DNA from 2 places in the Lysinibacillus sp. NPDC092081 genome. Region 1 is predicted to be linked to the other one. Evidence: riboswitches for the same ligand, from Rfam matches in the RefSeq annotation. Region 1 holds a riboswitch; the other holds the start of a gene.
The links. Region 1 has a riboswitch for preQ1 ahead of ACIQLB_RS11755 (QueT transporter family protein). Riboswitches for the same ligand answer to the same signal wherever they lie in the genome.
Positions count from the first base shown of each region.

Region 2: it holds a riboswitch for preQ1, as region 1 does, so the genes downstream of both, queC (7-cyano-7-deazaguanine synthase QueC) here and ACIQLB_RS11755 (QueT transporter family protein) in region 1, are expected to answer to the same signal.

Region 1 is NZ_JBIVRU010000006.1:75,645-86,015, forward strand. Features, by position in the region: gene ACIQLB_RS11735 (methyl-accepting chemotaxis protein) at 1-598, shown strand, start outside; gene ACIQLB_RS11740 (L-threonine 3-dehydrogenase) at 958-1,911, shown strand; partial or broken gene ACIQLB_RS11745 (AMP-binding enzyme) at 2,228-3,010, shown strand; gene trpB (tryptophan synthase subunit beta) at 3,055-4,218, opposite strand; T-box leader at 4,278-4,478, opposite strand; gene ACIQLB_RS11755 (QueT transporter family protein) at 4,569-5,051, opposite strand; PreQ1 riboswitch class I at 5,058-5,102, opposite strand; gene ACIQLB_RS11760 (DUF1259 domain-containing protein) at 5,311-5,706, opposite strand; gene ACIQLB_RS11765 (hypothetical protein) at 5,811-6,065, opposite strand; gene ACIQLB_RS11770 (ABC transporter substrate-binding protein) at 6,667-7,686, shown strand; gene ACIQLB_RS11775 (ABC transporter permease) at 8,100-9,128, shown strand; gene ACIQLB_RS11780 (ABC transporter ATP-binding protein) at 9,121-9,915, shown strand; gene ACIQLB_RS11785 (nuclease-related domain-containing protein) at 10,090-10,371, shown strand, end outside.
Region 2 is NZ_JBIVRU010000004.1:225,709-236,079, forward strand. Features, by position in the region: gene ACIQLB_RS10060 (hypothetical protein) at 81-224, shown strand; gene ACIQLB_RS10065 (hypothetical protein) at 217-630, opposite strand; gene ACIQLB_RS10070 (circularly permuted type 2 ATP-grasp protein) at 707-2,197, shown strand; gene ACIQLB_RS10075 (alpha-E domain-containing protein) at 2,151-3,116, shown strand; gene ACIQLB_RS10080 (transglutaminase family protein) at 3,178-4,032, shown strand; gene queE (7-carboxy-7-deazaguanine synthase QueE) at 4,152-4,880, opposite strand; gene queD (6-carboxytetrahydropterin synthase QueD) at 4,873-5,346, opposite strand; gene queC (7-cyano-7-deazaguanine synthase QueC) at 5,350-6,009, opposite strand; PreQ1 riboswitch class I at 6,275-6,321, opposite strand; gene ACIQLB_RS10100 (leucine-rich repeat domain-containing protein) at 6,516-7,076, opposite strand; gene ACIQLB_RS10105 (hypothetical protein) at 7,143-7,652, opposite strand; gene speE (polyamine aminopropyltransferase) at 7,868-8,722, opposite strand; gene speD (adenosylmethionine decarboxylase) at 8,722-9,156, opposite strand; gene ACIQLB_RS10120 (aminotransferase class I/II-fold pyridoxal phosphate-dependent enzyme) at 9,153-10,371, opposite strand, start outside.

The sequences.
Region 1 (10,371 bases):
GAATACAGCCATTTTTAATCTTGTAGAGAGAGCAGCTACAATCGATCAAATGGTTGAGGTGATTGAAAAAATTACTGCGCAAACAAATCTCTTAGCCTTAAATGCTTCTATTGAGGCAGCTAGAGCAGGGGAGCATGGTAAAGGATTTGCGGTTGTAGCCAATGAAGTTCGCAAACTCGCGGAGCAAACCGTTCATTCAACGCAAACGATTACGTCCATTGTACAAAACATTCATTTAGAATCTAGCTATGCTGTGCAAATGATGGAAGGTGTGTTAGTTGCAACTGAAAAGGGTGTGCAGGTTACAGGAGATACGGCAACAAGCTTTGATCAAATCTTAGAAAAAGTACATACAATTAAGCCATATATAATGGAAGTATCTGCAACCGTTCAAGAAATCGCCAACCATACGAAAAAGGTTAGTGAAGATGCGGTGATGTTAACATCATTTTCTGATACGAATGCAGCATCAACTAAACATGTAGCTACTTTAACAGCCGATCAATTAAACGCGCAGCAGCAATTCCATGATTATATTAGAGAGCTACATAAGGTATCCAAAGTTTTACAAATAGCCGTAAAGCGTTTCTCAATTTAATAAGAACAAATGGAACTTTCTTTGTATACAAAGAAGGTTCTTTTTTGGACTAGTAGGTGCAAGGGTCATTTTTTCAAAGAGAATTAATATTGCTCCTATGTGGTGAAAAATAAATAATTGTCCTTTCTGGGTGTACATATGTATTTTATTTGTTTTGATAGCACAATATTTTATAGGTCTCATATACTGATTATAAAGGATTTTTCATTCTAATTCCCAAAATTAAAAATATTATGGTTGTATTTTTAATATGAACAAATTATAATGAAATTCATTGGAAGTGTTATTAAAACAATGTTTGTTTATATATTATTGTACATTCCAAAAGTACAATTGTTCATAGGTGGAGGTTTGGAGAAATGAAAAAGATAATGGTTACAGGAGCACTAGGTCAAATAGGTTCTGAGCTTGTAGAAAAACTCCGTAGTGTTTATGGAGAGGACAATGTATTAGCGACAGATATTCGGAAGCTTGAGCATTCTAAGGGTCCATTTGAAGTATTGGACGTGACGGATGGACAAAGAATGCATGATTTAGCGAAGGATTTTGGTGCAGATACAATGATGCATTTAGCGGCGTTATTATCAGCGACAGCAGAAAGAAATCCGTTACTGGCGTGGAATTTAAATATGGGTGGGTTAATGAATGCGTTGGAGGTTTCGCGTGAGTTAAACTTGCAATTTTTTACACCAAGCTCAATAGGAGCGTTCGGTCCATCGACACCGAAGGATAATACGCCACAGGATACATTACAGCGTCCAACAACAATGTATGGGGTAAATAAAGTTGCTGGTGAGCTATTATGTGATTATTATTTCAATCGTTTTGGTGTAGATACTCGCGGTGTACGCTTCCCAGGGTTAATTTCATACGTAACTCCTCCAGGAGGTGGTACTACAGACTATGCAGTAGAGATCTTCTATGAGGCGATCGAGCAAGGTAAGTACACATCTTATATTCAAGAAGGTACGAAGATGGACATGATGTACATGCCAGATGCATTGCAGGCTATTGTAGATTTAATGGAAGCCGATAGTAGCAAACTAATACATCGCAATGCCTTTAATATCACTGCAATGAGCTTCGAACCATCTGAAATTGCGGCGGAAATTAAAAAGCATTTGCCACATTTCCGTATGGATTATAATGTAGATCCAGTACGTCAAGCGATAGCAGATAGTTGGCCAGATTCTTTAAATATAGAAGCGGCACAGAAAGAATGGGGCTTTAAAGCACAATACGACTTATCAAAAATGACAGTTGATATGCTAGAAAAATTAAAAATCAAACTACAAACAAAAGCCTGTTCATAATTAAGAATTCCTGAAAAAACGGATGAAGAAAACAATATAGTTTTCTTCATCTTTTTGTGTTGGAACACAAAATCGTCAAGGAAATCTCTGTGAATGCTGTGACACTTTAAATGGGGTGATTTACGTTTTTAGACAACCCACTTTCCTACAGGCGCGATTCTCATGTTACTATCAGGGATTTTTGATATTTTATCAGCGATTCTTATGTTGTTATCGGCGATCGGCATTTTGTAGCATCGAGCCGCTTCCTCCGCTTTCGTTGTTGTTGCTGTCGCTCCGCTTTCGCACAGAAACATCTGTTGGCCCAAGCCCCCTGGAAAGCGCCCAGTCGGAGCGAGATATAAGTTCTCTACGAGCTATTTGTTGTGGTGGCTCTGCTTCACCTACTCGACTTATTCGTACATTTGAAGAGCAATATGGCATTCCATATATAGTCGTATATGGAATGACTGAAACAACACCGATTGTAGCGTTATCAAATTATATGTCTTGGATGGATGAATGGCCAATTGAAAAGCGTATTGAATCGCGAGCAATGCAAGGAATGACGATGGCCGGTATTGAATCGAGTATTATTAATGACAATGGAGAAGTGCCATGGGATGGAGAGACAATGGGTGAGTTACGCTTACGAGGTCCATGGATTTCACACGAGTACTATCGTGATGAACGCACAAATGATGCCTATCGTGACGGCTGGTTATATACAGGGGACATTGCGGTGAGAACAGAGGATGGCTTTATCAAAATAACAGATCGTACAAAGGATTTAATTAAATCAGGCGGGGAGTGGATCTCCTCAGTTGATTTAGAAAATACGTTAATGACACATGATGCTGTTTTGGAAGCAGCAGTTATTGCAATTCCGCATGTCAAATGGCAAGAACGCCCGCTAGCTTGCGTAGTATTGAAGGAAGGAAAGTCAGCAAGTGAAGAGGAGCTTCTTGCATTTTTAGAAAGCCAATTTGCAAAATGGTGGGTACCAGATGATGTGGTATTTTTAGATGAAATTCCAAAAACATCAGTTGGGAAGTTTCTGAAAGCTAAGCTTCGAGACAATGTGGCAGAAATTTATCCGAAATTAGGTTCATTCGTATAGTTAAAAGAGCGATTTCCATAAAGGGAAGTCGCTCTTTCATTTTTTTATCTATTTAACATTTGAAATACTTGTTCCACGTCTTTGTCTCCACGGCCAGAGATATTGATAATAATGCTCTCTTCTGAAGATAATGTTGGGGCAAGTTTTAGTGCATGAGCAACTGCGTGCGAGCTTTCAAGTGCAGGAATAATACCTTCAACTTTTGACAGCACTTGGAATGCTTCAAGCACCTCTTCATTTGTCACCGTTACATATTCTCCGCGACCAATTGTTTTTAAATAGCTATGCTCTGGACCAGCACCAGGATAATCTAGTCCAGCGGCAATCGAATAGGTTGGTAGTGGATTGCCCTCTGCATCTTGCAGTACTAAACATTTGAAGCCGTGTAATTCACCCGGTGTTCCTTCATTTAATGTTGCTGCCTTATCGGGTTCAATACCGATGAGGCGAACTTTTTCATCTGTAATATATTCTGCAAATGCACCAATCGCATTACTACCACCGCCGACACAAGCAAGTACTGCTGCTGGTAGCTTCCCTTCTTTTTCTAAAATTTGTTCACGACTTTCACGGCTAATGACTGATTGGAAATGCTTTACCATTGAAGGGAATGGGTGAGGTCCAACAGCAGAACCTAGTAAATAGAAAGTCGACGCATAGTTTTTTACTAAATCAGCAAATGCTGCATCCACTGCATCTTTTAGTCGTCCTTGACCTTTATCAACGGCTACTACCTTAGCACCAAGAAGCTCCATACGGAAGACGTTTAATGCTTGGCGCTTAGTATCTTCTAAGCCCATATAAATTGTGCAATCCATCCCGAACATTGCACAAGCAGTTGCTGTTGCTACACCATGCTGACCGGCACCTGTTTCGGCGATAACACGATTAGCACCCATGCGCTTTGCCAATAAAATCTGACCTAGAACGTTATTAATTTTATGAGAACCTGTATGGTTAAGATCTTCACGCTTTAAATAAATTTTTGCGCCACCTAATTGTTTTGTTAAATTTTCAGCAAAATAAAGTGGAGATTTGCGCCCAACATATTCACGGAAATAATAATCTAGCTCTTTATTAAAGTCTTCATCGTCTTTATAGTTTTGGAAGTTTTCATCTAAAATAGTTAATACATTTTGAAGCTCATCAGGAACAAAGCTACCTCCAAATTCACCGAAATATCCTTTTTTCTCTGCAACTGTACTCATCTTCTCTCGACTCCTCTATCTAATTTTTCCATAAAAAAAAGCCACTACAATCCTTCTGTAAAAAGGACGAGTAACCGTGGTGCCACCTTCATTCGCAAAAATTGCGCGCTTTCGTACTCCGGTAACGGGGAGTAAATTCGTCCTCACATTTGATGAGGCTGCTCCAAAGTCCATTCACAAGTTTGTACTACTGATTTGCACCAACCATCAGCTCTCTTTGAGTACGACTGCTTGCTACTATTCTTTTTCCTAGCATTTATTGAAATGAATTGTAAAGTATTTTCAGAATAGTGTCAAGGTGTGCTGGTACCAAGAAAATAAAAAAGACGAATCTAATAAGATCCGTCTGTTTAAATTAAATTTTTGAAGTTTAAGCGTTTATTCAATATATACATAATCGGTGCACCGACTGCTAAGACAACAAATTCACCTGCAGCAACAGTTAACCATGTCCAGAAGAATGGTAATTCTAATGCTAAGTTCAATTCAAAGGCAATGATAAACATAGTGCATGTAAATAATAATGTATTGATGACTAAACGTGCCCAAATATTTTTGACAAATTTACAAATAAGAATGAGCAACCCAAGAGTAATCATCGAATGCCCAACACCAAAAATTAAATCGTAGATGCCGAGTGGTGAAAAAATATTGGAGATAAATACGCCAATAATAATCCCAACGGCAAAGCGTGGATTAAAGGCAACTAAATGGTTAAACATTTCGGATAGACGGAATTGCACCTCTGTAAATCCAAATGATCCGACTAGTAATGTAACAGCAATGTAGAGCGCTGCAATAATGCCACTCGTTGCTAAAAATTTTATTTTCATATTCATTTCTCCTTAGTTTTTTTACGTGGGATGGTTACGAACCACGTGAAGCAAATGCAATCATATCAATGTTCATGCTTATTTGTAAATAGCGATAAGTAAAAAAGCGTAAAATTGCATGTTTAGGATTAATTAACATGTGTATATTTGGAATCCATCAGGAGGGGCTTGTACATAGATGAGAAGTAACCACTAAAGTTAGAGTCCAGTCATGTCAAAAAAGAACTGTTCTAAGCAGTTCTTTTAACAAGTGTAGTTATCAGTAGTTTTTTAAAACACTAAATGCTTGAGCAAATTTTTGGGCAAAGATTAATGGGGGCTCTATTGATTGAAAGTGAACGTATAAAATAGCGGGGTCCGAATATATCCAGTGATTATGAACAGCACTTATAATCAAATTATTTTCTGCAAGTACCTTAACAAATGGAGGTAATTCCTCTTGAAGTACTACAACTTCACCTAAGTTAAGTGCATTTCCATATATATCGAGTGATTCGAATGTTATCCCAGCATGAAGTGCACTACGACTTGGGCGACCTTGAATCATAACATTAAGATTTCGATTAAGTCTTACTGAGCATACGCCATGTTCCATAGAAGCTTTTCCGTTGGCAATCTGTGCGAATTTTGTACACATATCTTGAAAGCTTAGCATTTTAGACACCTCTACTTTTTTAATATTTATAATGAGGACGTCTTGGCGCGAAAGTAGTACGTAAACATATCACTATCTTGATATAAAGGGTTTCTGATTTGAAATTACTCCTCTATAATATTTTTAATTTCTTCTATTTCAATAATTAAATCGTCTACTTGTTTCTTGAATTCATCTGTATATTCTAATTCCTCATCCAATTCTTTGGTATACTCTAAGGCATTTAAGGCAAAATCCAGAGCAAATGCGAATAGACTGTCACAAAGATTAGAAATGATTGTGTCAATATCTCCTATTTTAGCATTTTGCTTCTCTTGTGAATAAGAAGGTTGTTTTAAATCCATTTCATCATTATTCATGGTATTCCTCCTTTTTGGAAACAGCACTAGTCTCATCATATGCATTAAATGTAAAAAAGGAGACTGAACTGTGTAGATCAATCTCGTTAGCAAAAAAAATGTAACCATTAAGAGAGAGTACAAGAGGTCGTTCTAAAGCACTCGCAGGTTGTTTTTATTCAGCCATTCAAGGTGTTGCTCAAACGCACGTATGCTTCCCGGATATCCCGTTACCCCAAAGTAGTTGGTTAGTAGATATCTTGAAGAAGTAATAATGAATAAATAATGTTATGAAAGCCTGACATTTCTTATGGGGAATGTAAGGCTTTCCAGGTTTTATATAAATTTCTTAAAAAATCAAATCTCAGAAAAATAACTTTGCAAAATTGTCATAAAAATTTTTGTTATGTTAGAAAAAGAAATCGATTTATAGAAATAGCGTAATTTAGCGGTTTAAAGCGACAAATTGAGTGAAAAAATAAAATATTTTGTTGAGTTTAAAAGTCAGAACATTCATAATGTTGTTGACGAAGCGATATAATAAAGATAATATAGCGATACGTTCACACTTTGTTTGGATAAAGTGTGATAAATATCAAAGATAATATCGGGGGGATTATTTGTGAGAAGCAATTTAAAAAAGCTTTCGTTCCTGTTATTTGGATTAGTTTTAATGCTTGCTGCTTGTGGCAACAGTGGCTCTAGTTCATCAGATTCGAAAGAGAAAGAAAAGAATAATGCAAGTGAGAGCAATTCAGATGACAAAACATATAAGATTGGGATTACTCAAATTGTTGAGCATCCATCTTTAAACGCTGCAACTGATGGCTTTAAAAAGGCAATTGAAGATTCAGGATTAAAAGTTGAGTACGATCCACAAATAGCGCAAGGAGATAACAGCCTTAATACGACGATTGCAAACAATCTAGTAAGTGCCAACGTAGATTTAATCTTTGCTAATTCTACACCTTCTGCACAAGCAGCGGCGACAGCTACTAGTGATATTCCGATCGTCTTCACTTCTGTAACGGATGCTGTTGGCGCACAGTTAATAGATTCTATGGAGAAGCCAGGGAAAAATGTAACAGGAACGATCGATTTACATCCTGATACTATTTCGAAAACAGTGGCATTCTTAAAGGAACTAGGCGCGAAAAAAGTAGGTATGGTTTACAACGCTGGTGAGCAAAACTCAGTAGCACAAGTAAAAGAAGTGAAAAAGGTCATGGGCGAGCAAGGCCTAACAGTAGTTGAGGCATCTGCGGCAACTTCTGCGGAAGTAAAGCAAGCTGCTGAATCATTAATCGGTAAAGCAGATGCATTCTATATCATTACTGATAATACAGTAGTTTCGGCTCTTGAGTCTGTAATTGATGTAGCGAATGCCAATAAATTACCACTAGTTGTTGGAGAACTTGACTCTGTGGCACGTGGTGGCTTAGCGGCATATGGTTTTGAATATTATGACATCGGTTATGAAGCGGGGCAAATGGCTGTGAAGATTCTAAAAGGTGAAGCAACACCTGCTGATATACCAGCTCAATACCCACAAAAGCTAAAACTATTAATAAATAAAAAAGTAGCCGATGATTTAGGAATCGAAATTAAAGATTCTTGGGGTGCAGAGCTTTTAGAAAAGTAATGCCTGACATGATCATCTAATGGAGCGAAGCGGGGGAGAACTAAAACTGCCTCCGCTTTATCTACTTTTATGAGGAAGAATCAGCACTCTGTTTGCGGATAGAATACATTTAAGAATTATGTATTGATCTACAAGTATGGGTGGGCAGTCCTTTCTAGTGGCATCTTATTAGAATACTAATTTATGAGAAGGTTATAGTTCACACCGAAAGTTATACGTTATGTGGATAAGTTGATTGGAGTGGAGACTGGGCGACTCCTTAGGAATAGCAATAGAGGAACGAAGGCTAAAACCATCACGTCCTGTGATAACGCCTTCTCCGACGCCCCCAGGAAAGCGGCCAGCCGGAATGGAAATCAACTTCAAGTTATGGTGATGAGCAAAATTAGAAATTATTAGGAGATGATTCAACTATGTTTTTAGCAATATTTGGCGCAATGGAGCAAGGAATCATCTATGCAATTATGGCACTGGGTGTGTATTTAACATTCCGTGTGTTAGATTTTCCAGATTTAACGGTTGATGGGAGCTTTGTAACAGGGGCGGCTACAGCGGCAACGATGATTATGCTTGGCTACCACCCGATCTTAGCGACTTTAGTGGCAATTGTTGCTGGATTTATTGCTGGATGTATGACAGGAATTCTTCACACAAAGGGGAAAATTAATCCTCTATTATCGGGGATTTTAATGATGATTGCTTTGTATTCTATTAACCTACGTATTATGGGATCAACTACAGAAAATACGATAGGTCGTCCGAATATTCCACTATTAAATTCAGAGACTATATTTTCAAAGTTTCAAGCATTTTGGAGTAATTTAGGAATCGATGCTGCTTTAAATAACCTATTAAAAGGCATCGGCATTCAGAAACTACCTGCAACATGGAGTACGATAATCGTCGTATTAATCATCACGATTTTAATTAAATTCATTGCAGACTGGTTCTTAAAAACAGAGATTGGTCTAGCTATTCGAGCAACCGGTGATAATAAGCGTATGATTCGTAGCTTCTCGGCAAATACAGATACACTTATTATTCTAGGACTAGGACTTTCTAATGCACTTGTCGCATTTTCGGGAGCTTTAATCGCTCAATATTCGAAGTTCTCAGATGTCAGTATGGGGATTGGGATGATTGTGATTGGTCTTGCATCTGTTATTATCGGTGAAGCCATCTTCGGTACAAAAACGATTATGCGCACAACTTTCGCCGTCATTGCTGGAGCCATCATTTACCGCATTATATTGGCGCTAGCATTACGAGTAGATTTCCTTGATTCGGGGGATATGAAATTAATAACAGCTATCATTGTTATTATAGCGTTGATTTTACCTCAATTTATCAATAAGAGTAAGGAGCGCAAACGTAAGGTGAAGCGCGCAGCAGAGAGGACACGAGTAAAGACGGTTGAGCAGGGAGGGAAAGGCCTTGCTTAAATTAAACGGTATTAATAAGATTTTTAATGAAGGTACGCCTGATGAAAAAATGGCACTTGCAGAAATTAATTTGCACTTAAAGCCAGGGGATTTCGTCACAATTATCGGCAGTAATGGTGCTGGTAAATCGACAATGATGAATATGGTTTCTGGCGCGTTAACACCAGACTTCGGCACGGTTTCAATTGATGGAAATGAGGTTACGACCTTACCAGAGTACAAGCGCTCCTACTACATCGGTCGCGTATTCCAAGATCCGATGGCTGGTACAGCACCAACAATGACGATTGAGGAAAATTTAGCATTAGCTTACTCACGTAATAAGAGTCGAGGCATGCGTATCGGTGTTGATAAAAAGCGTCGGGAATTTTTCAAGGAATCATTGCAGATGTTGGGCTTAAATCTGGAAAATCGCCTATCTGCAAAAGTTGGCTTGCTTTCTGGAGGAGAGCGTCAAGCGCTGTCTCTTTTAATGGCAACATTTACGAAGCCTTCGATTTTATTATTAGATGAGCATACGGCGGCACTTGACCCATCTCGTGCCGAGTTAATCACACGTATTACGAAATACTTAGTTGAGAAAGACAGCTTAACAACATTAATGGTCACGCACAATATGCAACAAGCATTAGACTTAGGGAATCGACTGATTATGATGGATAAAGGTCAAATCATTTTAGAGGTTGGCGAGGATCGCAAGCATGAGTTAACCATCCCAGATTTAATGGCAGAGTTCGAACGTATCCGCGGTGAGAAAATGAACTCAGACCGTGCGCTACTAGGATAATAAATGATAAAACGCTCATACATAGGTATGGGCGTTTTTTCGCTGGATGTCGATAATTTTTAAAAGTTGGGTGATAAATCGATAAAGTTGGTCGATAAACAATCAGAAATTTTCGATAAATAGGCAAAACGTTTCGATAAATTGCATTATAATCTAGCTAAAGGAGGTGAAAATATGTTACTCAAAAAGCGCGAAGTTTCATCGAAGCAAATCACATTAGAAATGCTTGAAAGGAGGTTACCGAAATCTCACCCAAAATCTACTTACTATCAAGAAATGCTAAATAGAACAAGAGCAGGGTATGCTGGCGAGCAAAGAGTAGATCGAGGATGGCGGGAAATCTATTTGGAGCATGCGTATTATTTATTGCATGATGTGGTGCTAAAAGCTGAAGGTGGAGCAATACATCAAATGGATACATTATATATGTCGCGAAATTTTGTTTTAATAATGGAA
Region 2 (10,371 bases), on a different contig from region 1:
GTTTCACTTTTTAGGTATAAAACGCAAAAAAAATGAATATTTAAATCTAGTGAGTTAAATGCTCTGAGACGATTCGAAAAATGAAAAGATGGGTAACTATACGTGTCGATTCTTCTCACAACGCGCATGGGATTATTTGGTTTTTGTCGATTTCGGCGTATTGTTTATCTGTAGCGAAAGCAAAGCGACAGCTACAAATAGGCCAAGGCGAAACTGTTACTTAACAAAAATACTATAAGTCCCATCTACTTGTTTTGCTAAAGACCAGTTTGTTGATAGCATCTGTTGAAGCTTAGCGATAGCTTCAACATCACAAGTTAAATGCTGGATACCTGTTTCTAATAATTGATAATCCTTATCTTCTTCTAATTGGAAACGAATATACAGTAAACGTTGAATACCTGGCAAAGTTACATATTTGATGCGGTAGTTACCATGGAGAGCGTCTAAGAACAATTGTTCCCCTTCTTGATAAAGTGCCATTGTTTCGGAAAATTCATAGTTTGGTACTTTTTCCTGCCAAACTGATACATCCCCTGTTTGCAATGTGCGTACAATCTCCTCATCAGTAAAATCTAATTTTGAAAGCTTGTCTAGCTCATATGCTTGCATTAAATTAATGATTGTCATTTTTTCTACTCCTTTTATGTATTCATTCTTAGTTTAACACGTTTTCTCTACTACTTAAATTCGGAGGGCGATCCATATGATGAAGTTCTATGAATCTGGTTTGTTTTTTGATGAAATGTTCGATGGCAATCAACCTAAGCCTCATTATCGGTCTTTCCACCATAAGCTCAATGCTTTCACAAATGAGCAATTAGAAGAAAAATATCAGCAGGCACACTCAAGATTCCTTAAACAAGGTATTACATTTACCGTATACGGTGCACAAGGTGGAACAGAGCGGACAATGCCCTTTGATTTTATACCTATTATTATTCCACATGAACAGTGGGAAGTAATTGAAGCGGGTATGAAACAGCGTGTGAAAGCCTTAAATTGCTTTTTACAAGATGTCTACCATGACCAGTCTATTGTTGAGGATGGGCTTATTCCGAAACAGCTCATTGAAAACAATCCGTATTATTATAAAGAAATGCTTGGTTTAAAGGTACCTATCGATAATCATATTTTTTTAGCGGGTATCGATTTGATTCGTGACGAAAATGGCGTTTACTACGTGTTAGAAGATAATTTACGCAATCCTTCAGGAATTTCTTATGTCTTTCAAAATCGATCTGCTATGAAGGAAGTGTATCCTGAATTTTTCTCTAAACATACGATTCAATCTCTTGATAAACAAATGGCCTTTATGAAGAAGGCACTCCTTGCTCACCGACCACCCGGCATGAAGCCAGATGTAGAACCTAAAGCTGTTCTCTTAACAGCAGGCATGTATAATTCGGCATATTACGATCATGTTTTCTTAGCACAGCAGCTCAATATTCAGCTTGTCGAAGGCCGTGATTTAGTTGTCCGAGACAATAAGGTGTACATGAAGACAATCTACGGACTAGAGCAAATTGATATTATTTATCGACGAATTGATGATGATTTCTTAGATCCTGTTGTTTTTCGTGAGGATTCTTTACTTGGAGTTCCTCATATTATGGATGCTTATAAGGCTGGAAATATTGCTATTTTAAATGCTGTTGGTAACGGTGTTGCTGATGATAAAGCGATGTATGCCTATGTACCGGATATGATTCGCTACTATTTGAAAGAGGAACCTATTTTACGTAATGTGAAGACCTATCATCTAGCTGATGATAGACATCGAGCTTGGGTCCTTAAGCATATGGAAGAGCTTGTCATAAAAAACGTTAGTGCCTCTGGTGGCTATGATATGTTAATTGGTCCGCATGCGAGCGATGAAGAAATGGCTATTTTCAAAGAAAAAATTATAGAAAACCCGTCTCAATACATTGCACAACCAACGATTAGTCTGTCTAGAGCACCGGCCTTCCAGGATGGGAGATTCTATCCTTGTCATGTCGATTTACGTGTTTATGTGATGAAGGGCGAGGATATTTATGTGCTTCCAGGAGGTTTATCGCGTGTAGCATTAAAAGAAGGATCATTAGTCGTGAATTCTTCTCAGGGCGGAGGAGCAAAAGATACATGGATATTAAAGGAGGAATTGCAGTATGCTAAGTCGAGTAGCCGATGCACTATACTGGATGGCACGATATAGTGAACGATCACAAACGAATGCACATATATTACAAGTACAGCTGTTGAATATGTTGGAGCAATCTGGCAAAGAAAATGAATACATTGATCATTGGGAAGCGGTGTTGGATATTTGTGCCTCGAAGGAAGAGTACTTGATCTTTTACGAGTCGATTCGAGTCAATCCACTTATCGAATATCTACTCTTTTCTAATAATAATAGTAACGCCCTTCATGCTACTTTACGTGCGGTTAGAGAAAATGCTCGTGTAACTCGAGATAGCATTCCCATTGAACTTTGGGAATTGCAAAATGCCTTTTATTTATCGTTACAGCAAGAAATGTTGGGACGTGAAAGACCAATTCCACTTATCGTACTTAACTCTTTTTTGCAAAATGTTCGAAAGACTTCTTTGACGGTTACAGGGCTTATCGAAGGCTCGATGGATCGAGATTTACCCTTTTATTTCATGCAAGTTGGGAAATGGTTAGAACGTGCAGAAAAGACGATTCGTATGGCTTTAATTATACTGGAGCAACATAAGGAAATAGCCATCTCCTTAATAGAAGCGGACGGATCATTTTTACTCGATTTATCAGGGGCGACGGAGTCTTATTTGCAAAAGCATCGCCAAACCAATTTACATTGCGTTATTCAATATTTATTACATGATAAGCATTACCCTCGTTCAGTGATGTTTTGCTTACAAAAATTAGAAGAAGCATTTATTTGCTTAGAAAACGATCCTCTTTCAGCAAAGTTTTTAGAGCTTCATACCCCATTAAAAAGTTTATTATTTGCCATGATGAATGTAGATTTATGGAATATTACATTAGAGGAAATTATTTTATTAATGGAGGAAAGATTGTGTCAATGTATTGATTTTGGCAATACATTTGCAACAATTTATCATTTATATGAACCCAGCGTACAACCTTGAAAGGAATCAACCACAGCTCCCTTTCAACAAGCAAGTCAGTAATCCAAAGGAAGCGGACACAATGAAATTTGAAATTCAACACACCAATATTTTCCAATATGAGTCTGAAGTCGATCAAAGCTTAAATACAATCCGCTTAAAGCCTAGGGGCGATGAGCGTCAGCGCTTATTATCCTATCGAATTGCCATTACTCCGTCATCTTTAACGCGTGAACATACAGATATTTGGGGCAATACGGTTGGCACTTTTTATATACCTGAGCAGCACCAAGAGCTAGAAATTCAAACGACGTCTATTGTCAGCATTCAACGTGCACCATTTATTCATCGCATTCAATATTCACCAGAGATGCAGACCATTTTTCACTCGCAACTATTTTATGAGCATTATTTGCCCTATTTAAAGTCTACACACTTTACGTATATGACAGAAAATCAGTTAGAGGAAGTTTATCATGCAATTGGTCATGCTGAAAATCCTGTACTATTTTCATTAAATTTAATGCAATATTTATACTCGACTTTTGAATATCTCCCTGGTGCAACCAATGTTACAACAACAGCAAGTGAAGCATTCGCCCAAAAGCGAGGTGTTTGTCAGGATTTCACACATGTCATGCTTGCGGTGCTAAGAGCTAAAGGAATTCCAGCGCGTTATGTTAGCGGTTATTTATACGTCGATGAAAACTCTGCCTTGATCGGTGATTTTGCAACCCATGCTTGGGTAGAAGTCATGATACCGGGAATCGGCTGGATTGGTCTCGATCCAACTAATAATGTAGAAGTGTTAGAAAATCACATTATTTTATGCATTGGTCGTGATTATTCCGATATAAGCCCTGTTGAGGGTGTTTATTCAGGTGGAAAGCATGATTTATCAGTTAAAGTAAGTGTCAAAGCATTGAATCATTTGTAATAAAACGTGCAATGGTTTAAATTAAACCCCTGATTTTTCTACGCTAAGCAGAAGAATCAGGGGTTTTATTAAATATATGACTCCTCAAGAAAAATTAAAGACATTTTGGTAATGGCACACTATACACCTCTTTTATTCCCCCAAACAAGGGCATGCAACTGTGGCAGTACTTTAACATCTCTTAATTCTTCGTCCTTCATCACTCTATCAATCAGCGCATGATATTTATCTAATAAATGTAGTATTAATCGTGCATTGTCAGTCTTCGTGAGATCATCATTACCGACTTGGAGATAAAAAGGAATCATTGGATATCGATGGTGAATTTGTTTAGCATACTCGTAATCCTCTTGATTAAAAACGACTATTTTGAGGGATATATGGTGATTACTTTGTCGATTTTCAAGTTTTTCCAAGATATCAGAGAGCACCGAAAAGTCTGTGGTCATTCCAGAACTAGGTGGCTTTGGTGAAATTGTCAGCTCATCAATCTCATACATCCATTTTTGCCACCTACTTCCCTGTGTTTCTACCCCGACCTTTATGTCATTTTCTTTTAAAATGGCAATGAGCTCTTCCAAATTTTGAATGAGTGCAGGATTGCCGCCTGAAATCGTGACAAATGAAAAGCCGCTGCCTCCAAGAAGTTTCAACTCAGACCAAATCTCTTGCGCTGTCATTTGAACAATAAGATGCTTTCCACTGCCATCCCACGTAAATGATGAATCACACCAAGAACAGGAATAATCACAGCCGGCAGTTCTCACAAACATTGTCTTCTGGCCAACTACCTTTCCCTCACCTTGAATCGTCGGTCCAAAAATCTCGATAACAGGTATCTTACTCAACTTCCATCCACTCCCGTCTCGCTTCTGCATAGCTTGTCGGAGTTTCATATAGCCGGATAAACTCTACACGCGCACCTTTGTATCCTTGTTCATCAAGCAAGGCCTCAGCCAACTTTTCGTACATCCAAACAACGATGTTTTCTGCCGTCGTATTCATGGGTGGAAGCGTTTCATTTAAATAACGGTGATCCAAATGAATCTCTATTCTTTCTTTCCATATTTTTTTTATATCGCCAAAATCAATCATCAAACCGCGTTCATCTGTGTATCCACTCAATCCTAAAACTACGCGATACGTATGACCGTGCAGGTTTTTACATTTCCCCTCATAATTATGTAAATGATGAGCAGCATCGAAGGTAAATTCTTTGCTTACGAGAATACGCTTTGCATGATAGTTCAATTGATTTCTTTGAATATCTTCATCTATTTTTTGGAGCTTATCGACGATTACAAAATCTGCCATACCTTAAGACTCCTTCCTGTAACTCAAATACTCATCAAGCCCTTTTTTTCGCAGTTTACATGCTGGGCATTCACCACAGCCATCTGCTATTACACCGTTATAGCAAGTCAACGTTCTGTCCCGAACAAATTCAAGTGCCCCAAACTGATCAGCAAGCTCCCATGTCTGTGCCTTATTCAGCCACATCAACGGTGTATCAATTACAAAGGAATCATCCATCGATAAATTTAACGTTACATTCAAGGATTTAATAAAAACATCTCGGCAATCGGGATATCCACTAAAATCTGTTTCACAAACGCCAGTTACAATGTGCTTAGCTCCTACTTGGCTCGCTAAAACGCCCGCAAATGAAAGAAAGAGAAGATTTCGGCCAGGTACAAAAGTCGATGGAAGCTCACCATTTTCTCCGTTTTCTACCTTTATGTCTTGTCGTGTTAATGCATTCGGAGCAAGCTGATTCAGCAGTGACATATCAAGAATGTGATGCTTGACACCGAGCTCCCCTGCTATCACCTTAGCACATTCAATTTCAAGACGATGCCTTTGACCATAATCAAAAGTTACTGCCTCAACCTCTTCAAAATGTTCTTTTGCCCAGAACAAACAGGTTGTACTGTCCTGACCTCCACTAAATACAACAATTGCTTTTTCCTGCTTCATCTATAAAAACTCCCTTATATCGAAAAAACAGCATTCTAAGAAAAGTGCTGCATTCTTCTTAGTTTTTTAACGAATATTGTGTGCCTTGGTTACCCAATAAGTTCAATCCTTCAATCCTTCTTCACGGCTTCGGCCAGACATAAAAAAACCTCCTTGTAAAATGTTTCCCAACACTTTTCAAGAGAGGCATCACCAATCATTCTATTAAAACATAAGTAAAAACATAAAAAAAGCCACGTCCTATATGGACATGGCATATTGTCATGTTTCCATAGTTTTTTATAGAGGGTATCAGCTATGAACCTCTCCCGTTCTAGTACGGGCATTCTTTTCTTCAATATAATACAAAAAATAGTACAAAACGTCAAATGGAGTTTTTTTATAAAGTCTTCCCATCAATGCTTCTCTGGAAAAATCAATGTTATACTGCCTTATATTTTAGCAGTAAACTTAAAATTTTGCTGAGCTTAGATTCATTAATAATTTGAGGATATAGTCATATTACCTCAATAAATCACTATTCCATTGTCTAGAACAGATTTATTTTGCACTTGATTTCCTAAAATATAGAGCTTTTTCAATTTGGGCAAATTCACTAATGGCTCTACATTTGAAATAGCGTTATTTTCCAAATGAAGCACCTCAATTTGTTGCCAATTTCCCATAAAATCTTGTAATTGATTCAGTGAATAGAACGAGCTAAAATCTGTCGCTTCACTCATATCAATTGCTAACGACTCTAAATTAGTTAATGAAGACAACCACTTCAAATCATTGGCAAATCTTAAAGACACTGATTTTAATGGCAGTTTATTCAGAAGCGGGAAGTCTGTAACCATCTCGGTGTAATACGAAATTTCCAGTGATTGAAGATTAGGAAACTCTAATAATAAAGCAAGTTCATCATTACTTCGAATTTGGATAGAGAGCTCTACAACATTAGACTTATCACTAAAATATTCAGCAATTTTACTAAATGATTCATTAAAGCTACCTGTATAGCTTTTTAAACCTTCCAGATGTCGGAAGCTTACATTTTCACTTTGTGATATTTCATAATCGCCCATCAAATTCAATACCGTCAGACCAGTAAAGGCTTCAAAATCTTTTTGTTCTATTTTTTGTGTATTTAATTAATTATCCATAATGATATAGTTAGAAATTTCGGCTTGCTTATTTGTAAACGGATCGTCAAGACTGTAATCAAAATGCCATTGATCTTCAGAATAGTATGCCTTCAAATAACGGATACTTGCGATTTCTTCCTTAGTCGGCATTACTTCACCTTTATCAAAAATATCTTTTAAAAAGAATAAAAGAACTTCGCTTTCAGGCATATTCCGAACAGGTATTTCCTCACGGATACCGAATTCTGTTTGATTGCCAATCAAAAGAAAATAGCCAAGGAATGCACAAAGGATGACAATCGGTATCATGAAAAGCGCTTTTAAATTCTTTTTTGGACGTGTAGTTGTATTTGGAGGAGTTGTTCCATAATAATTATTAATCGTTTGATCAACATAATAAACTTTATTCTCTTTTAACATTATTTCAGTTTCACAAAAAGGACATTTGAATGATTGTCCCTCTCTATATTCAATTTTTCCATTACAATTCGGACAATTTAATTTAATGAATTCCACTGGCAATCCCCTCTCCAGCTCTATTTTTATTAAGCTTAGTTGTCTGAAAAATAATTGTCAATATTTCTATTAAATACTAATTATCTCCCACCTTTAGACCTACAATAAAAAAAGTCGCCCATGAGGCGACTTTTTTGTGTTCATTCACTTTTATATACAATAAGTTTAAACTTCTGGTTTACTATTACTTTAGATACGGTTCTACGTTTAAAGATTTATTCATCTCGATCAAGTGCCTCTTTCACAAATGTAGGAAGTGCGAATGCTCCAACGTGTAAATCTGTATTGTAATATTTCGTTTTTAGACCAAATTTGTCCCAAGCATCTACTTGAATATCTTTAATTGGATGTAATGCTTTTGAAGCAAATCCGAATAGCCAGTGTCCCGATGGATATGTTGGCATATGGAATTGATATACGCTTGCGATTGGGAAAATACCTTTAATTTTTTTATGTGCTTTACGCATGTTTTCTGCATACTCCGTGAAGTATGGTGATTCGTGTTGGTTAATTAGAATTCCTTTTTCATTTAATACACGGTAACATTCTTTATAGAAAGCTGTTGTAAATAAACCTTCACCGACTGAAATTGGATCAGTAGAATCTACTAATATTAAATCGAATGATTGATCAGCTGCGTTTTGAACATAAGCTAAGCCATCATCGAAAATCATTTCCATACGTGGATCCTCTTCGACACCAGCAGCTGTAATTGGAAGGTATTTTTGACTTAAACGGAATACTAACTCATCGATTTCTACCATTACTACTTTTTCTACTGATTTGTAACGTAGTACTTCACGAGCAGTACCACCATCACCACCACCGATAATTAATACTTTTTTTATATCTGGGTTGGTAGCGAATGCTGGGTGCGTAATCATATCGTGATAAACGAACTCATCTTTTTCATTGACCATCATCAGTCCGTCTAAAGTGAAGAAAGTACCGAAATCTTCACCTTTATAAAAATCGATTTTTTGGAACGGAGATTGTTCACTATGAATTTCTTCGTTGTATCCGATTGAAAATTTACAGTGATCGCTCCATTGTTCTGTATACCATTTCATTAAATCACGTCCTCTAATACTTCTTGTTTCACTAGAATTGTATCAATTTCTTGTTCTGCAAATTGGCGAATTTTATCTGCCATTCCACGAGGTACTTCAAATGATTCTGTCTTTTTCGCTTGCAGTTTTTGTTCTAAATATTCTGCTGCTTTCCACGGACTTACAGAGTCGCCACAAGTGTAAACATCTACAGAAGCAAATCCGTATTCTGGCCAAGTATGAATCGTTAAATGTGATTCAGCAATAATGACTGCACCCGAAACACCATATGGGTTGAAATGATGGAAGCAAGATTCTACAATTGTTGCCCCAGAATAGTCTGCTGCTTCATTCATAAACTGCTCAATTAAAGCGTTTTGCTCAATAATTTCACTTGGGCAACCATAAAATTCAATTAATACGTGTCTACCTAATGTTGATAATTCAATGCTCATTTATCTATCTCCCTTACGACTGTTATATAATTTTCTTCTTTAGTTTCGTTCAGAACATTCCCAAAATTAAGAAAATAGAAGTTATATAATTCTACTAATTCCTCTGAAATAACTTCTCCTGGGATTACTAGTGGTATTCCCGGTGGATAAATCATTAATGTATCTGCACTAATTCGACCAACCGCATCATAAATTAAAATTGTTTCTGTTTCTGCATTACATGCCTGTTGCGGTGTCATTGCTAATCTATTTATTTGATTCGCTGTCACATAAGCTGACTGAATCGCATCTTTTTTAGCGTGATGAAGCTCTATATCTTTTAACGCATGCACTAATTTACCGATTGATTCATTCGTATCAACTTGACTAATTACTGCCATTATGACATATCCTTCAGCAAGTTCTAATTGAATTCCATATTGTTGTTTCAATATTGTGTAAACTTCGAAACCAGTTAAACCGAGATCGTTCACACGAATAACTAGTTTCGTCCAATCATAGGCTTGATTGAAATTTTGTTTTACGTATTCAGCTTGTAGTACTTCATAGCGCGAATTATTTTCAATTTCTTCAATTGCCGCATCAACAATTGACTTTAAACTGCTAAACCGTTGCTGTCCAAACACAGCTAAATCCCTTCGTGCTACATCTAAAGAACTCATTAATAAATAATTTGCACTCGTCGTTTGAAGCATATTTAATACTTTTTGCAAGTGCTTCGAATCGATTCGTTTTTCTTGTAGTAAAAGAAGCGAACTTTGCGTTAATGAACCACCAGTTTTATGCATACTGATCGTTACTGCATCTGCACCAGCACTAATCGCATCGTTAACGTCAGATAAAAATGTTAAATGTGCTCCGTGTGCACTATCAACAATAACTGTTACATTTTGATCATGTGCGAGTTTACAAATTTCTTGCAGTTTATTCATCGAACCAAAATATGTTGGATACGTCACAAGTAAAACTTTCGCTTGTGGATTTTCTGCAAGTGCCGACTTTACATTTTCAACTGAAATTCCGTGCGCAATACCAAAATGTTGATCAACTTCAGGTTGAATAAATACTGGTTTTGCTCCACTTAATATAATGCCGTTCATAACTGATTTATGGCAGTTACGAGGTACGATCATTGTATCTCCTGGTTTACATGTCGCTAAAATCATCGCCAGAATACCTACAGTAGTTCCATTTACTAAAAAGTAAGCGTAGTCT